DNA from 2 places in the Polaromonas sp. P4_F6 genome. Region 1 is predicted to be linked to the other one. Evidence: predicted binding sites of a transcription regulator. Region 1 holds the regulator's gene; the other holds the start of a gene.
What was found. Region 1 encodes HrcA, which represses chaperone genes, less so after heat shock. Its sites were predicted from a motif close to TTAGCACTCNNNNNNNNNGAGTGCTAA; they were not measured.
Positions count from the first base shown of each region.

Region 1 (7,775 bases):
TCGACCAGGTAAACCGAACGGTGCTGGCCGCCGGTGCAGCCTATGGCGACCGTCACATAGCTGCGGTGGTCGCGCACCAGCGCGTTCAGCCAGTGCTTGAGGAATTGCTCGATGTGGCTGAACATTTCACCGACTTCGGCATGCCCCCTGAGGTAGTCCGCCACGGGCTGGTCTCGCCCGGTCAGGTGGCGCAGGCCTGACTCATAGTGCGGGTTGGGCAGCATGCGCACGTCGAACACATAGTCGGCGTCCAGCGGCACGCCGCGCTTGAACGCGAAGGACTCGAACACCAGCGTGAGCTGCGTGATGGGCGCGGAAATCAGCGACTTCACATAACCCTGAAGCTGCGAAGAGCGGATCATGCTGGTGTCCAGCACATGGGCCTGCTCGCGCATTTCGCCGAGCAGCTCGCGCTCCAGCTCAATGGCGTCCACCAGCGCGCGGTGCTGGTCGGAGGCGTCTATGCGCGACAGCGGGTGCAGCCGGCGCGTTTCCGAAAAGCGGCGCACCAGGGTTTCGGTGTTGGCGTCCAGGAACAGCGACTGCACCACCACGCCGGATTCGCGCAGCTGGCGAAGCTGCTGGGGCACCAGCGGCAGCGAGGTGGCGCTGCGCACGTCCATGGCAATCGCCACCTTTTGCGCGCCGTGCTGCTGCTCCAGCGCAACGAAGGGCGTGAGCAGCTCCGGCGGCAGGTTGTCGACGCAGTAATAACCGGCGTCCTCCAGCGCATGCAGGGCCACGGATTTTCCCGAGCCCGACATGCCGGTGATGAGGACCATTTCCAGCGCCGCCATCACTGCCCCAGCATTTCCTTGGCGTGGGCCAGCGTGGTGCCGGAGAGACGCTCGCCGCCCAGCATGCGGGCGATTTCGGCCACGCGCTGTTCGCCGTTGACATGGTCCACGGCGCTCAGGGTGACACCGTTTTCGGCGCGCTTGGCGACCACCAGGTGCTGGTCGGCGCAGGCCGCCACCTGGGGCAAATGGGTCACGGCCATGACCTGGCGGTCCTTGCCCAGCTGCTTCATCAGGCGGCCCACGGTTTCGGCGACGGCGCCGCCCACGCCCGAGTCCACCTCGTCAAAAATCAGGGTTTCGGCCTGGCCGAGCTGGCTGGTGGTGACGGCAATGGCCAGCGCGATGCGCGACAGCTCGCCGCCCGAGGCCACCTTGCCGACCGGGCGCGGCGTGCTGCCGGCGTGGCCGGCCACCAGGAATTCAGCCTGTTCGAGGCCGTGCTGGGCCGGTTGCTCCAGGCTGGCCAGCGCCACGTCGAATTTGCCGCCCTGCATGCCCAGGCCCTGCATGGCCTGCGTGATGGCCTTGGCGAGCTTGGGCGCGGCCTTGCCGCGGGCCTTGGACACCTGTCCGGCTTCCTCGAGGTAGGCTGCCTTGGCCTGGGCCTCGTTCTTTTCCAGCTGGGCCAGGTCGGCCGCGGCATTGAGTTTTTGCAGCTCGGCCTGCCAGGAGGCCAGCAACTCCGGCAGCTCGGCCGGCGTGCGTTTGTAGCGGCGCGCCAGGCTGACCCACAGCGACAGCCGCTCGTCCAGCTCGGCCAGGCGCTGCGGCTCCAGCTCGGCATGGCGGGCATAGCCGTTAAGCGAGTGCACGGTGTCTTCCATCTGCGCCAGCGCGCCGTTCAGGACCTCGATCATGGCCTTGAATTCGGGTTCTATGTGCGCCTGGTTTTGCAATGCGGTGATCGCGCGGCCCAGCAGCGCGTTGGCGTTGTCGTCGGACTCCTGCAGGGCGTCGACGGCGGCCTGCACCGCGTCGCGCAAGGCCTGGGCATTCGACAGGCGCCCGTGCTGGGCATTGAGTTCGTCCCACTCCTCGGCGCCGGGCGCGAGCTTGTCCACTTCGCCGATCTGCCAGGCCAGGCGCTCGCGTTCGCGCTGCAGGCTGTCCTGGGCATCGCGCGCTTCCACCAGGGTCTTTTGCGCCAGGCGCCACTGCTGCCAGCGGCGCGAGAGCTCGTCCGTGGACACGTCCGCATAAGAGTCCAGCAGGCCGCGCACCGCGTCGGGGCGCGTCAGGCTTTGCCAGGCATGCTGGCCGTGGATGTCGACCAGCTGGTCGGCGATCTCCTTGAGCTGCGTGGCGGTGGCCGCGCTGCCGTTGATCCAGGCGCGGCTTTTGCCCTGCGCGTCTACCGTCCGGCGCAGCAGCAGGGTGTCGCCGCCGTCGAAGCCGGCCTGTTCCAGCCAGGGGGCCAGGCTTGGGGGGCTGTCGAATTCGGCGCTGATCTCGCAGCGCGCCGCGCCTTCACGCACCACACCGGCGTCGGCGCGCGCGCCCAGCGCCAGTTGCAGCGCGTCGATCAGGATGGATTTGCCGGCGCCGGTTTCACCGGTGAGCACCGTGAACCCACCGGACAGGTCCAGCTCGAGTTCGTGGACGATGACAAAATCGCGAAGCGAGATGCTTTTGAGGCTCATAAGGTGGATGCGGGCCGGTCAGGCCCCGCCTTCATTCCAGTGGAGTTTTTTGCGCAAGGTGTCAAAGTAGCTCCAGCCCTTGGGATGGAGAAAACGCATCTGGTGCTCCGAACGCCTGACGGTGATGCGGTCGCCGTGCAGCAGGCTGGCCAGCGACTGCATGTCGAAATTGGCGCTGGCGTCCCGGCCGGCGACGATTTCAATCGTGATCTCGCCCGAGTCGGACAGCACGATGGGCCGGTTCGACAGGGTATGCGGCGCAATCGGCGCCAGCACCCAGCCGGCAATCGAGGGGTGCAACAGCGGGCCGCCGGCCGACAGCGCATAGGCCGTGGAGCCGGTGGGCGAGGCGATGATCAGGCCGTCGGCGCGCTGGTTGGCCACGAAGCGGCCGTCCACCTCCACGCGAAGCTCGACCATGCCGGCGGTCGCACCGCGGTTGACCACCACGTCGTTCATGGCGGTGGCGCTGAAGACGCAGCGGCCGTCGCGCACCACCTTGGCCTGCATCATCCAGCGGCGGTCTTCCTCGTACTCGCCGCGCAGCATGGGAATCAGCGTGTTCTGGTAGCCCTCGAAGGCGATGTCCGTGATGAAGCCGAGCCGGCCCTGGTTGATGCCCACCAGCGGGATGCCGAACTGCGCCAGCAGCCGGCCTATGCCCAGCATGGTGCCGTCGCCGCCGACCACCAGGGCCAGGTCGCACTGGGCGCCTATGCCGGCCGCGTCCAGCGTCGGGAATTGCGTAAGGCCGGTGTTGCTGGCGGTGTCCTGCTCTATCGCCACCTCGCAGCCCTGGGTGCCCAGGAAATGCGCGATATCCTCCAGCGCCGACCGGGAACCTTGCGCGTGGTACTTGCCGATCAGGGCGACATGGCGGAATTGCGACTTCATCGGCAAATTACATCACAACATCCGGCCCAGGCTTCGTAGAATGTCGGCATGCTTGATGATCGTGCGCGGTTGCTTCTCAAGGCGCTGGTGGAGCGCTACATTGCCGACGGGCAACCGGTGGGTTCGCGCACGCTGTCCAAGGCCTCGGGCTTGGAGCTGTCCCCCGCCACCATACGCAATGTCATGAGCGACCTCGAGGAGCTCGGCCTGATCGTCAGCCCGCACACTTCGGCCGGCCGTATTCCCACGGCGCGCGGCTACCGCCTCTTCGTCGACACCATGCTGACCACGCAGCGCGACCCGTTCGCCGCCGCCGGCCAGATAGGCGCGCCACGGCTGGCGCCCGACCAGCCGCAGAAGGTGCTCAGCAACGCGGCGCACATGCTGTCCAGCCTGTCGCAATTCGTCGGGGTGGTCATGGCGCCGCGCCGGACCTCGGTGTTTCGCCATATCGAGTTTTTGCGCCTGTCGGAAAAACGTTTTCTCGTGATCATCGTGTCGCCCGATGGCGACGTGCAGAACCGGGTCATCTTCACCGAGGCCGACTACACCCAGTCGCAGCTCGTGGAGGCCGCCAATTTCCTCAATTCACACTACGCCGGCATGGCCATCGAGGAAGTGCGCGAGCGCCTGAAAAACGAAGTCGAGGCGCTGCGCGGCGAGATCGCCACCTTGATGCAGGCCGCGGTCAAGGTCAGCTCCGAGGCCATCGAATCGCGCGACGAGGTCGTGATCTCCGGCGAACGCAACCTGCTGGCCGTCAGCGATTTCTCCGGCGACATGGGCAACCTGCGCAAGCTGTTCGACCTGTTCGAGCAAAAGGCGCAACTGATGCGCCTGCTCGATGTCTCCAGCCGCGCCGAGGGTGTTCGCATCTACATAGGCGGCGAAAGCCAGGTCATTCCCTACCAGGAGCTCTCGGTGGTGACCGCGCCCTATGAAGTCGACGGCCAGGTCGTGGGCACGCTGGGTGTCATAGGCCCCATGCGCATGCCCTACGAAAAAATGATCCAGATTGTCGATATCACCTCCAAACTGGTCAGTACCGCGCTCAGCCACAGCAAGTAGGCCCGAGAACAGGCCTCAGACACCCTTACAATCTCCCTCTTGTGTGGGGCGTTAGCTCAGTTGGTTAGAGCAGAGGACTCATAATCCTTTGGTCGAGTGTTCAAGTCACTCACGCCCTACCATTTAAATAAGCTATAATTTGAGGCTTAGCGGCTGTAGCTCAGTTGGATAGAGTACTTGGCTACGAACCAAGGGGTCGTGGGTTCAATTCCTGCCAGCCGCACCACTTTCATTAGTGATTTCAATAGCTTAGAGGCTCACCCCTCTAGGCTATTTTTCTTTCTGCCTGGGTTTTAGTGGTTTTCCTGGGGCTCCGCGACTCCGGATGGGCTGTACGGCCGGCGGGTGCTCCGTTATTCTGGATGCTCATTCCGGAGGAGAGACATGGAAGCACTGAAGGTCGAGGACCACGGCGAGTGGCTCAGTTTTGGGATTTCGCATGCGGGCCAGGCGATTCCCGTGAAGATTTCACGCGAGGTGATGCAGGAGTTTTTCGGCGCCGCGCCGGGAGACTCCCTGAAAAAAGCCTATGAGCTGGATGCCGAGATGATCCACGCGCGGGCCGCCGACCTGGTCGTGGCGGGCACGAGCTACACGCCTGACAATCCCCTGGTCCTGAGGATGGAAGATTTTTAGGGGCATTCGCGGCTGGCGGCCATGAATGCTAAGGTGGCCGGAGCATGAACAAAGCCTTTACCAAAGAAACCGACGAGTCCGAGGACGATGAGCCCGCGCTCGCGCCCCTGCCCGGCGGGGGCAAAAACTACATCACGCCGCAGGGCTACGAGCGCCTGCGCGGCGAGCTGCTGGACCTGATAGACAACGAGCGGCCCAAGATGGTCGAGGTTGTCCACTGGGCCGCCAGCAACGGCGACCGCTCGGAGAACGGCGACTACCATTACGGCAAAAAGCGCCTGCGCGAAATCGACAGGCGCATCCGCTTCCTGACAAAAAGGCTGGAAATAGCGGAAGTCAGCAATCCCTCCATCCACCACGGCAGTGACCAGGCCTTCTTCGGCGCCACCGTGACCTATGCCGATGACGAGGGCGTCGAGCGCGTCGTGACCATACTCGGTATCGACGAGGCCAACAGCGCCCTGGGGCAGATCAGCTGGATATCGCCCGTGGCCAGGGCGCTGCTCAAGTCGCGCGTGGGCGATGAGGTCAGCCTGGTGACGCCGCAAGGCGTGCAGACGCTGGAAGTGCTCAAGGTCGACTACCCGGCGCCCGATGAGCGCACGGCCGGCTAACTGCCCCTAAGAGCCGTTCTAACCGGTTGATTTGGCGCGCTGAACCCTCAAGACTGAAGGCGTGCGCTTGACGCTACGCAGGGCGGAGGCCAGGTGGACGCGGTCGCGCACCGCCACGCCAAAGCGCAGGTCGGTCGCGTCGTGCGAAGGTTCCTGCTCCATGTCGACGTGGGTGATGTCGGCTTCGGCGCTGGCCAGCGCGGCCGCCACCCTGGCCAGCACGCCCTTGCCGTTGGACACCGTGACCAGCAGGTTGGTCTCAAAAGTGCGCACCGGTTCGTCCGACCAGTCGACCGCGATGAAGCGTTCACTGTCGCGGTGCTGCAGGCGCTTGGCGACGGCGCAGTCGTCGGTGTGTATCACCAGGCCCTCGCCGCGGCCCAGGTAGCCGACGATGCCGTCGCCCGGGATGGGCCGGCAGCAGGGCGCGAACTGCACCGAGGCGCCTTCGCTGCCGTCTATCACCAGGCCGCCTTGCGACACCGACTCGTGGGCCGTGTAGCGCTCGCGGCTCATCAAGAGCGCATTGGGTTTTTCGCCGGTCTCGGCCAGCAGGGTCACGATGCGCTTGGCAACCATGCTGGCGATCCGCTTGCCCAGGCCGATGTCGGTCAGCAGGTCGGCGCGCGAGCGGTTGCCAGTAAAACGCAGGATTTTTTCCCAGGTGGCGTGGTGGGCCTCGTCGTCCTCGGGCAGGCGCTCGCGCTCTATGCCCTCGGCGCGCAGCGCCTGGGCCAGCATTTTTTCACCCAGGTCCTGCGATTCCGACAGCGCCATGGTCTTGAGGTGGTGGCGAATCTTGGAACGCGCCTTGCCGGTGCGCACAAAGCCCAGCCAGCCCGGATTCGGGCTGGAAACCGATGCCGTGATGATCTCGATCACGTCGCCGTTGTGCAACTCGGAGCGCAGCGGCACCTGCTCGCCGTTGACCTTGGCGGCCACGGCGCGGTGGCCCACGTCGCTGTGGATGGCGTAGGCGAAGTCGACGATGGTCGCGCCGCGCGGCATGGCCATGATCTGGCTTTTCGGTGTGAACACATACACCGCCTCGGGGAACAGGTCGATCTTGACGTGGTCCCAGAACTCGGCGGCGTCGCGCGTTTCCTGCTGGATGTCGAGCAACGACTGCAGCCACTGCGTGCCCAGGCGCTGCGAGGCGTCGCTGTCCGGGTCGGTGGCCTTGTAGAGCCAATGGGCCGCCACGCCGGACTCGGCCACCACATGCATGGCCTCGGTGCGCATCTGGAACTCAATGTTGGTGCCGAAGGGGCCGACCAGCGTGGTGTGCAGCGACTGGTAGCCGTTGATCTTGGGGATCGCGATGTAGTCCTTGAACTTGCCGGGCAGCGGTTTGTAGAGCTGGTGCAGCACGCCCATGGCCGTGTAGCAGGCGGTCAGGTCCCTCACGACGACCCGAAAGCCGTAGAGGTCGGTGACCTGGGCGAAGGACAGGTGTTTTTCGTCCATCTTGCGGTAGATGGAATACAGCGTCTTCTCGCGCCCCGAGATGACCACGGGCACCTGCGCATTGGAAAAAGCCGATTCGACCTCGCCCTGCACCCGTTTGATCACGTCGCGGCGGCGGCCGCGCGCCTTTTGCAGCGCCTTGGTCAGGGTGGCGTAGCGCCAGGGGTGCAGGTGCTGGAAGGAAAGGTCCTGCAGTTCGCGGTAGGTGGTGTTCAGGCCCAGGCGATGGGCGATAGGGGCGTAGATGTCCAGGGTTTCGCGCGAGATGCGCGTCCACTTGGCGCGCGGCACATCGCCCAGCGTGCGCATGTTGTGGGTGCGGTCGGCCAGCTTGATCAGGATGACCCGCACGTCGCGCGCCATGGCCAGCAGCATCTTGCGAAAGGACTCGGCCTGGTTTTCCTCGCGGGTATTGAATTCCAGCTTTTCGAGCTTGGTCAACCCGTCCACCAGCTCGGCCACCGGGGCACCGAAGCGGTCTATCAACTCGGGCTTGGTGACGCCGCAGTCTTCAATCGCATCGTGCAGCAGCGCCGCCATCAGGGCCTGCGCATCGAGCTTCCATTCGGCGCACTGCTGCGCCACGGCGATCGGGTGGGTGATGTAGGGCTCGCCGCTGTTGCGCAACTGGCCCAGGTGGGCCTCGTCGGCAAAAC
Region 1 covers NZ_JBFUJQ010000001.1:99,230-107,004, reverse strand. The annotation lists gene rapZ (RNase adapter RapZ) at 1-797, opposite strand, end outside; gene recN (DNA repair protein RecN) at 797-2,440, opposite strand; gene AC1DUN_RS00555 (NAD kinase) at 2,459-3,334, opposite strand; gene hrcA (heat-inducible transcriptional repressor HrcA) at 3,383-4,402, shown strand; tRNA gene AC1DUN_RS00545 (tRNA-Ile) at 4,448-4,524, shown strand; tRNA gene AC1DUN_RS00540 (tRNA-Arg) at 4,552-4,628, shown strand; gene AC1DUN_RS00535 (hypothetical protein) at 4,787-5,038, shown strand; gene greB (transcription elongation factor GreB) at 5,083-5,652, shown strand; gene AC1DUN_RS00525 (RelA/SpoT family protein) at 5,671-7,775, opposite strand, start outside.

Region 2 (7,775 bases), on a different contig from region 1:
AGGTGTTGTCTGGAAAGGGGCATGGCGAGTCCGGTGATGTGGCTGGGTGACTGCTTTAAGGTGTTGGAGGTTCATCCAGGGGATCGGTGTCAATGTCATGGTAGCGGCAAGCGCCGGTGCGCGCTGGCTTGCATGGGGGTTTTGTCCAGGCGATGAAGCGCAGACGCAACGGCTTTTGTCGATTGAAAACGTTCTTCGTACAAGGTTTGTACGGATGCGCGCAATGCGCTTTTGCCCGCCCGAACCGGCCGCCGTGCCGGCCCCCCGGACGCCGCGGTAGCCCCGCGAGGCGCGCCGCATTATCATGCGGCAGGGAATTCACCCTGTTAACACCTTGCGAGGAGGACTACTGTCATGAATTTTGGCCAAGCCATCTCTACCTGCTTTTCCAAGTACGTCACGTTCACCGGCCGGGCATCGCGTCCGGAATTCTGGTGGTTCTTCCTGTTTCAGATCATCGTCCTGATCGTCACCGGCATGATCAGCAACATCCTGTACGGCATCGCCGCCCTGGCCATGCTGCTGCCGGGAATCGCGGTGGGTGTGCGCCGCCTGCATGACATCGGCAAGACCGGCTGGCTGCTGCTGATCGGCCTGATCCCGTTGGTCAACCTGTTGCTGTTGTACTGGTGCGTTCAGCCTTCGGAAGGTCCCAACCAGTATGACGAAGGCGCCGCGCCGGCTGTGCCTGCCGCCGGCTCGACGGGCGAGCAATAAAAAGCACGCATAAAAAAAGGGCCGCGAAAGCGGCCCTTTTTGATGGAGCGAGAAGCTCAGGCGGGCATTACATGCCCATGTCGCCCATGCCGCCCATACCACCCATGCCGCCTGGCATGCCGCCGCCGGCAGCTGCTTCGTCCTTTGGAGACTCGGCCACCATGGCTTCGGTCGTCAGCATCAGCGATGCCACGGAAGCGGCGTTCTGCAGTGCGGTGCGGGTGACCTTGGTGGGATCCAGGATACCCATTTCGATCATGTCGCCGTAGGTGTCGTTGGCCGCATTGAAGCCGTAGTTGCCCTTGCCGCCGAGAACCGCGTTGACCACCACGGAGGCTTCGCCGCCTGCGTTGTAGACGATTTCGCGCAGGGGGGCTTCAATGGCGCGCAGCACCAGCTTGATACCGGCGTCCTGGTCGGCGTTGTCGCCCTTGATGGCGCCAGCAGCCTGCTTGGCGCGCAGCAGCGCGACGCCGCCGCCGGCCACAATGCCTTCTTCCACGGCTGCGCGGGTGGCGTGCAGCGCGTCTTCCACGCGGGCCTTCTTTTCCTTCATTTCGACTTCGGTGGCAGCGCCGACCTTGATCACGGCAACACCGCCGGCCAGCTTGGCCACGCGCTCTTGCAGTTTTTCGCGGTCGTAGTCGCTGGTCGCTTCCTCGATCTGGACGCGCACTTGCTTGACGCGTGCTTCGATGTCGGCAGCGGCGCCGGCGCCGTCGATGATGATGGTGTTTTCCTTGCCCACTTCGATGCGCTTGGCCTGGCCGAGATCGGCCAGCGTCACTTTTTCGAGCGACATGCCGACTTCTTCAGCGATGACCTTGCCGCCGGTCAGGACGGCGATGTCTTCCAGCATGGCCTTGCGGCGGTCGCCGAAGCCGGGAGCCTTGACAGCCACGACCTTCAGAATACCGCGCAGGGTGTTCACCACCAGGGTTGCCAGGGCTTCGCCCTCGACTTCTTCGGCGATGATCAGCAGCGGACGGCCGGCCTTGGCGACTTGCTCCAGGGTGGGCAGCAGGTCGCGGATGTTGCTGATCTTCTTGTCGTAGAGCAGCACAAAGGGGTTGTCCAGCAGCGCGGACTGCTTTTCAGGGTTGTTGATGAAGTAAGGGGAGAGGTAGCCGCGATCGAACTGCATGCCTTCGACGACGTCGAGTTCGTTTTGCAGGGACTTGCCGTCTTCCACGGTGATCACGCCTTCCTTACCAACCTTGTCCATCGCGTCGGCAATGATCTTGCCGATGGATTCGTCGGAGTTGGCGGAGATCGAGCCGACCTGGGCGATTTCCTTGGAGGTGGTGGTGGGCTTGGAAGCCTTCTTGAGCTCTTCGGTCAGAGCCAGCACGGCCTTGTCGATACCGCGCTTCAAGTCCATGGGGTTCATGCCGGCGGCAACGTACTTCATGCCTTCGCGGACGATGGCTTGTGCCAGAACGGTGGCGGTGGTGGTGCCGTCGCCGGCGTTGTCGGAGGTCTTGGAAGCGACTTCCTTGACCATCTGCGCGCCCATGTTCTGCAGCTTGTCCTTCAGTTCGATTTCCTTGGCGACGGACACACCGTCCTTGGTCACCGTGGGGGCGCCGAACGAGCGCTCCAGAACCACGTTACGGCCTTTGGGGCCCAGGGTTACCTTGACGGCGTTGGCCAGGATGTTCACACCCTCGACCATGCGGGCGCGGGCTTCGCCGCCGAAAATGACGTCTTTTGCTGCCATGTTTAATTCTCCAGAATTCAGTTAATAAGGGGTTTGTGGTGAAGATTTACTTTTGTCTCCGGCCGGGCCTTTCGGCCTTTAACTTCGCTTCGCGAAGTTAGCCTCGACGAAAATAATTCGCGTTGCGAATTATTTTTCAACCACTGCAAACAGGTCTTCTTCTTTCATGACGAGCAGTTCGTCGCCGTCGACCTTGACGGTCTGGCCGCTGTATTTGCCGAACAGCACGCGGTCGCCCACTTTGACGCCCACGGGGCTCAGTTCGCCCTTGTCGTTCTTCTTGCCTGGGCCAACGGCCAGCACTTCGCCTTGATCAGGCTTTTCAGCGGCGCTGTCGGGAATGACGATGCCGGAAGCGGTTTTGGTTTCGTTTTCCACGCGTTTGACGATCACGCGGTCGTGCAAAGGACGAAGTTTCATGAGAGCTCCTTGTTTGAGAACACTGGGTTTTGGGAATCAAAAAGCACCCGCGTAAAGTGGGTGCTTGTTAACTTTGGTGGATTGACGAGGCCTTGTTAGCACTCAATACCATCGAGTGCTAATCATAGGGGCAATTCGGGGTGTTTTCAAGGCAGCGGGCTGGAAAATCCTGTTTTCAAGTGTGGAGCGGGAAGCTATGGGCGTGAGCTGGGCCCCCGTTGCCACCTCGGCGCCAAGGGATTGGGCCTGGATGCCGGGCATGCACCCGATCCGAGCTTGTCCTACACGGAATTCCTCTGCCGCTGACGACCTGCCACCCATGCCGGCCCCTAAAGTCAAATCCTCTTCATTCACGGCCGGACCCGGCATCACCATGTTTCTAGACAGTTTTCCACGCGAAGAAGCCCAGGACAGCCGTGCCATGCGCCCGGTGCGGGAGCCGGCGGCCGAGCCGGCCCGGTCGCGCCATCCCTGGCCTTTTCCTGTGTCCGGCAAGGATTTCGGCCTGCCGGCGGCATCGGCAAACCCCCACGCGGCGGGCGGGCCCGGCTGCATGGCGGCCGCCAGCAGTTTTGTCACCTGATGAATTCGGACGGACGGGCGATGAAACCCAGAACCAGCGCCACGCCGGAAAGCCGCCGGGCCGGCGGCACAAAAACGCCCGCAGGCCGGCCCGAAAAAACGCCCTCCGATGAATTCGGCCGGGAAGGCACCAACAAAACCATCCCCGAACCCAAGGCCGATGGCCAGCCCTCAGAGGAACTGGGCCATACCCCGCATATTGGGAAGACGCCTTACACGCGCGGCTGAGGCGGGCTTTCATTTGCGCCGCCCGCCACATGTGCCGCCGCGGTCCGCCGCACCACCAGCGGCAATGTGGCCGAAATGGTCGTGCCCTGGGTGGTGTTGATCTCCAGGTGGCCGCCCGAGGCCTCCACCCGGTGGCGCATGCCCTGCAGGCCGTGGCTGGATGCCTGCACGGCCTGCGGATCGAAGCCCCGGCCGTCGTCGTGCACGGTCACGATGATGTAGTCCTTGTAGCTCAGCAGGTTGATTTCCACGTTCTGCGCCTGCGCATAACGGGCAATATTGGTCAGGGCCTCCTGGGCCAGCCGGTAGACCGTCAGCTGTATGGTTTCGTCCAGTTCCGTCGGCTCGAGGTTGGTGACGATGCTCAAGCCCGAACGCTGGGCGAACTCGCGCGTCAGGATCTCCAGGGCCGGCAGCAGCCCGAGGTTGGACAGCGAGGAAGGGCGAAGGTCTTCGATGATGCGCCGCTTCAGCGCGATGCCGCTGTTGAGCGTTTCAATCAGGTGCTCGATGCGGGCCGGCAAGTCGCCGTTTTCGCCGGACAGCCTGGCTTTGATGCGCGTGATGTCGAGCTTTGCGGCCGTGAGCAGCGCGCCGAGCTCGTCGTGGAGTTCGCGCGCCAGGTGCTCTCTTTCCTGTTCCCGCACCTGCTGCAGGTGGGTGGCCAGCTCGGCCAGCCGGCTGGTGCGCTCCTTGACCTGGACGTTCAGCAGGTCGCGCTCGGCCTGCAATGCCAGTTGCTGGCGCTGCCCGGCCTGGTCCAGGGCGGCGGTCTGGCGCAAATACAGCCAGAAGGCCACAAAGGCGACGGTCGCCACCAGGGTGATGCCTATGCGCGTGAGCAGCAGCGAACGCCGGACCTCCGCGTAGCCCCTGGCGGTGTCCTGGTTGGTTTCATCAATGAGCCGGCCGGCGCTGTTGCGTATGGCGTCCATTTGCTCCTTGCCCACCTCCGTGGTCAGGACAAAACGCCAGGCCTCGTCCTTGCCTTCGTTCTTCATGCGGATGGACAGGTCCATCTCCGCCAGCTTGCGCTGCACCGTGCGTCCCAGCAGCGACAGCGTCCCGGCCAGATCCTGGCGGGCGGCGAGCAGCTCGCGCAGCTGGTCCTGCGTCTGGCCGATGTCCGCGATGGCGGCCTTGTAGGGCTCCAGGTACATGGTGTCGCCGGTCAGCAAGTAGCCGCGCTGCCCGGTCTCCGCGTCGAGCACGTCGCGCAGCAGCCGCTGGACATGGCTGCGTGTGAGGTGGGCCTGCGCCACCTCGTCCATCGCATCCATGGATTTGTCATACGACAGCTCGCTGATGCCGATCAGGGTGAGCACGGCGATCAAGGCGCAGGCGACGTTGGCGGCCATTTTGTGGAGGGTGCTTCGCATGGGAGCTTTCGTGATGGCGTTCTCGAAATGGTGCCGCCGGCCGGGCGCAACCTGCCCGAAATTCTAGAAACCGGCCCTTCGGCCAGGCATGAAAAAGCCACCCGAAGGTGGCTCTATGTTGCTGGCGTTTGGTCAGCTGCAGCGTAGGACGCCGCCTTGCCCGGCGGCCTTACAGGCCGGCTGCAGCGCGGAGTGCAGCAGCTTTATCGGTTCTTTAGCTTCGGCACGGGCCTTTGGCCCTTAACTTCGCTGCGCGAAGTGAGCCTGCGCTGAAAGCCGGACAAGCTCGCTTCGCTCGGGGCCTTACAGGCCCGCAGCTGCGCGAAGCGCAGCGGCCTTGTCCGTCTTTTCCCACGTGAATTCCGGCTCATCGCGGCCGAAGTGGCCGTAGGCTGCCGTCTTTTCGTAGATGGGGCGCAGCAGGTCCAGCATCTGGATGATGCCCTTGGGGCGCAGGTCGAAGTGTTCGTTGACCAGGGCCGAGAGCTTCTCGTCGGAAATCACGCCCGTGCCTTCGGTATAGACCGTGACGTTCATGGGCTTGGCCACGCCGATGGCGTACGCCACCTGGATCTGGCACTGGCGGGCCAGGCCGGCCGCCACGATGTTCTTGGCGACGTAGCGGGCGGCGTAGGCGGCCGAACGGTCCACCTTGCTGGGGTCCTTGCCGCTGAAGGCGCCGCCGCCGTGCGGGCAGGCGCCGCCATAGGTGTCGACGATGATCTTGCGGCCGGTCAGGCCGCAGTCGCCTTGCGGGCCGCCGATGACGAAGCGGCCGGTCGGGTTGATCAGGTAACGGGTGTCCTTGGTCAGCATGCCCTTGGGCAGCACCGGCTTGATGATTTCCTCGATGATGGCCTCGTTGAAAGAAGCCTTCATCTTGTGCGGGGTTTCGCTCTGGTCGGGGCTGTGCTGGGTGGACAGCACCACGGTGTCAATGCTGTGCGGCTTGCCGTCCACGTAGCGCATGGTCACCTGGCTTTTTGCGTCGGGACGCAGGAAAGGCAGGCGGCCGTCCTTGCGCAGCTGGGCCTGGCGTTCGACCAGGCGGTGCGCGTAGTAAATCGGCGCGGGCATCAGGTCGGGCGTTTCATCGCAGGCATAACCGAACATCAGGCCCTGGTCGCCAGCGCCTATGTTCAGGTGGTCGTCGGAGGCGTGGTCCACGCCCTGGGCGATGTCGTTGGACTGCTTGTCGTAGCAGACCATGACGGCGCAACCTTTGTAGTCGATGCCGTATTCGGTGTTGTCGTAGCCGATGCGCTTGATGGTGTCGCGCGCGACCTGGATGTAGTCAACGTGGGCGTTGGTGGTGATCTCGCCGGCCAGCACGACCAGGCCGGTGTTGGTCAGGGTTTCGGCGGCGACGCGGCTGCGCGGATCCTGCTTGAAGATCGCATCGAGAATCGCGTCGGAAATCTGGTCGGCAACCTTGTCGGGATGGCCTTCGGAGACGGATTCGGATGTGAAGAGAAAATCGTTCGCCATTGCGTACACTCCATGAAGTTTGTCGGCGCGTTGCCGGCTGGGGTGCTTCGGCGAACGCTTTAGCAGTTTGGTTTAATGTCGCCCTGCAAGTTGTTCAATAACTCGGCGACAGCCCCCATTATAAGACAGCCCTTTTTCGGCTGGATTGGCCCATCAATACCCCTTTTGCCTGATCAATGCCCTGGTTGTTCCGATTTTTTGCCCTCTGGCCGCTGGCCGCCCTGCATGCGTTGGGCGCCGGGCTGGGCTGGCTGGTCTGGGCGCTGAGCCCGCGCTACCGCGCGCAGTTCCGCGCCCATGTGGCGCAGGCCGGCCTGCCCTTTGAGCTGGCCCGCCCGGCGATCGCCGAGGCCGGGCGCTTTATCGCCGAGCTGCCCAAGCTGTGGATGCGGCCCGCCACGGAATCCTGCCTGGGCAATGTGCGCGTGGAGGGCCAGGCCCATGCCGAAAGCGCTTTCGCGCAAGGCCGAGGTGTGATTTTTTTCGGCCCGCACTGCGGCAGCTTCGAGCTGGGCCCGCAGGCGCTGGCCGAGCTGTACGGGCCCATCACCGCGATCTACCGGCCCGCGCGCAAGGCCTGGCTGGCGCGGCTGGAGCGCCTGGCGCGCGACCGCGCCAACCTCACCGTGGTTCCGGCCTCCCTGAGCGGCATACGCCTGATGCACAAAACCCTCAAGGCCAACCAGGCTGTGGCGCTGCTGACCGACCAGGTGCCGCCCGAGGGGCTGGGCGTCTGGGCGCCGTTCTTCGGCAAACCGGCTTACACCATGACCCTGGCGGCGCGGCTGGCGCTGCAAAGCGGGGCGGTGCTGCTGCCGGTGAGCTGCGAGCGCTTGCCGCATGGCAGCGGCTACTTCCTCAAGATATGGCCGGCGGTCCAGGGGGTCCAACCCGACGATGCCGGCAAGCCGCGCGCCGAGCTGCTGCAGGCCGTGACGCAGATCAACCGCGCGATTGAAGCCATCGTGCTGAGCCAGCCCGGCCAGTACCTGTGGGGCTACGCGCGCTACAAGACACCACGCAAGGAAGCACCGCTGTGAAGACTGTCCGCCAGATGGCCAGCCGGCTCGTAACCCGCGGCGGCATTCTTTTTATGCAGCTGCTGGCCCTGGTGCCGCTTTCCTGGACGCGCGGCCTGGGCGTGCTGCTCGGCTGGGTGTTGTATGCCGTGGTGGGTGCGCGCCGGCGCGTGGTGGACACCAACCTGGCCCTGTGTTTCCCGGCGCTTTCCACCGAAGAGC
Region 2 covers NZ_JBFUJQ010000004.1:147,593-155,367, forward strand. The annotation lists gene AC1DUN_RS12365 (OmpW/AlkL family protein) at 1-23, opposite strand, end outside; gene AC1DUN_RS12370 (DUF805 domain-containing protein) at 355-717, shown strand; gene groL (chaperonin GroEL) at 785-2,437, opposite strand; gene AC1DUN_RS12380 (co-chaperone GroES) at 2,567-2,857, opposite strand; gene AC1DUN_RS12385 (hypothetical protein) at 3,231-3,440, shown strand; gene AC1DUN_RS12390 (hypothetical protein) at 3,461-3,667, shown strand; gene AC1DUN_RS12395 (CHASE3 domain-containing protein) at 3,652-5,046, opposite strand; gene metK (methionine adenosyltransferase) at 5,350-6,534, opposite strand; gene AC1DUN_RS12405 (lysophospholipid acyltransferase family protein) at 6,711-7,574, shown strand; gene AC1DUN_RS12410 (lysophospholipid acyltransferase family protein) at 7,571-7,775, shown strand, end outside.
Region 2: the regulator HrcA is predicted to act here: its motif matches at 2,953-2,979, upstream of AC1DUN_RS12380 (co-chaperone GroES).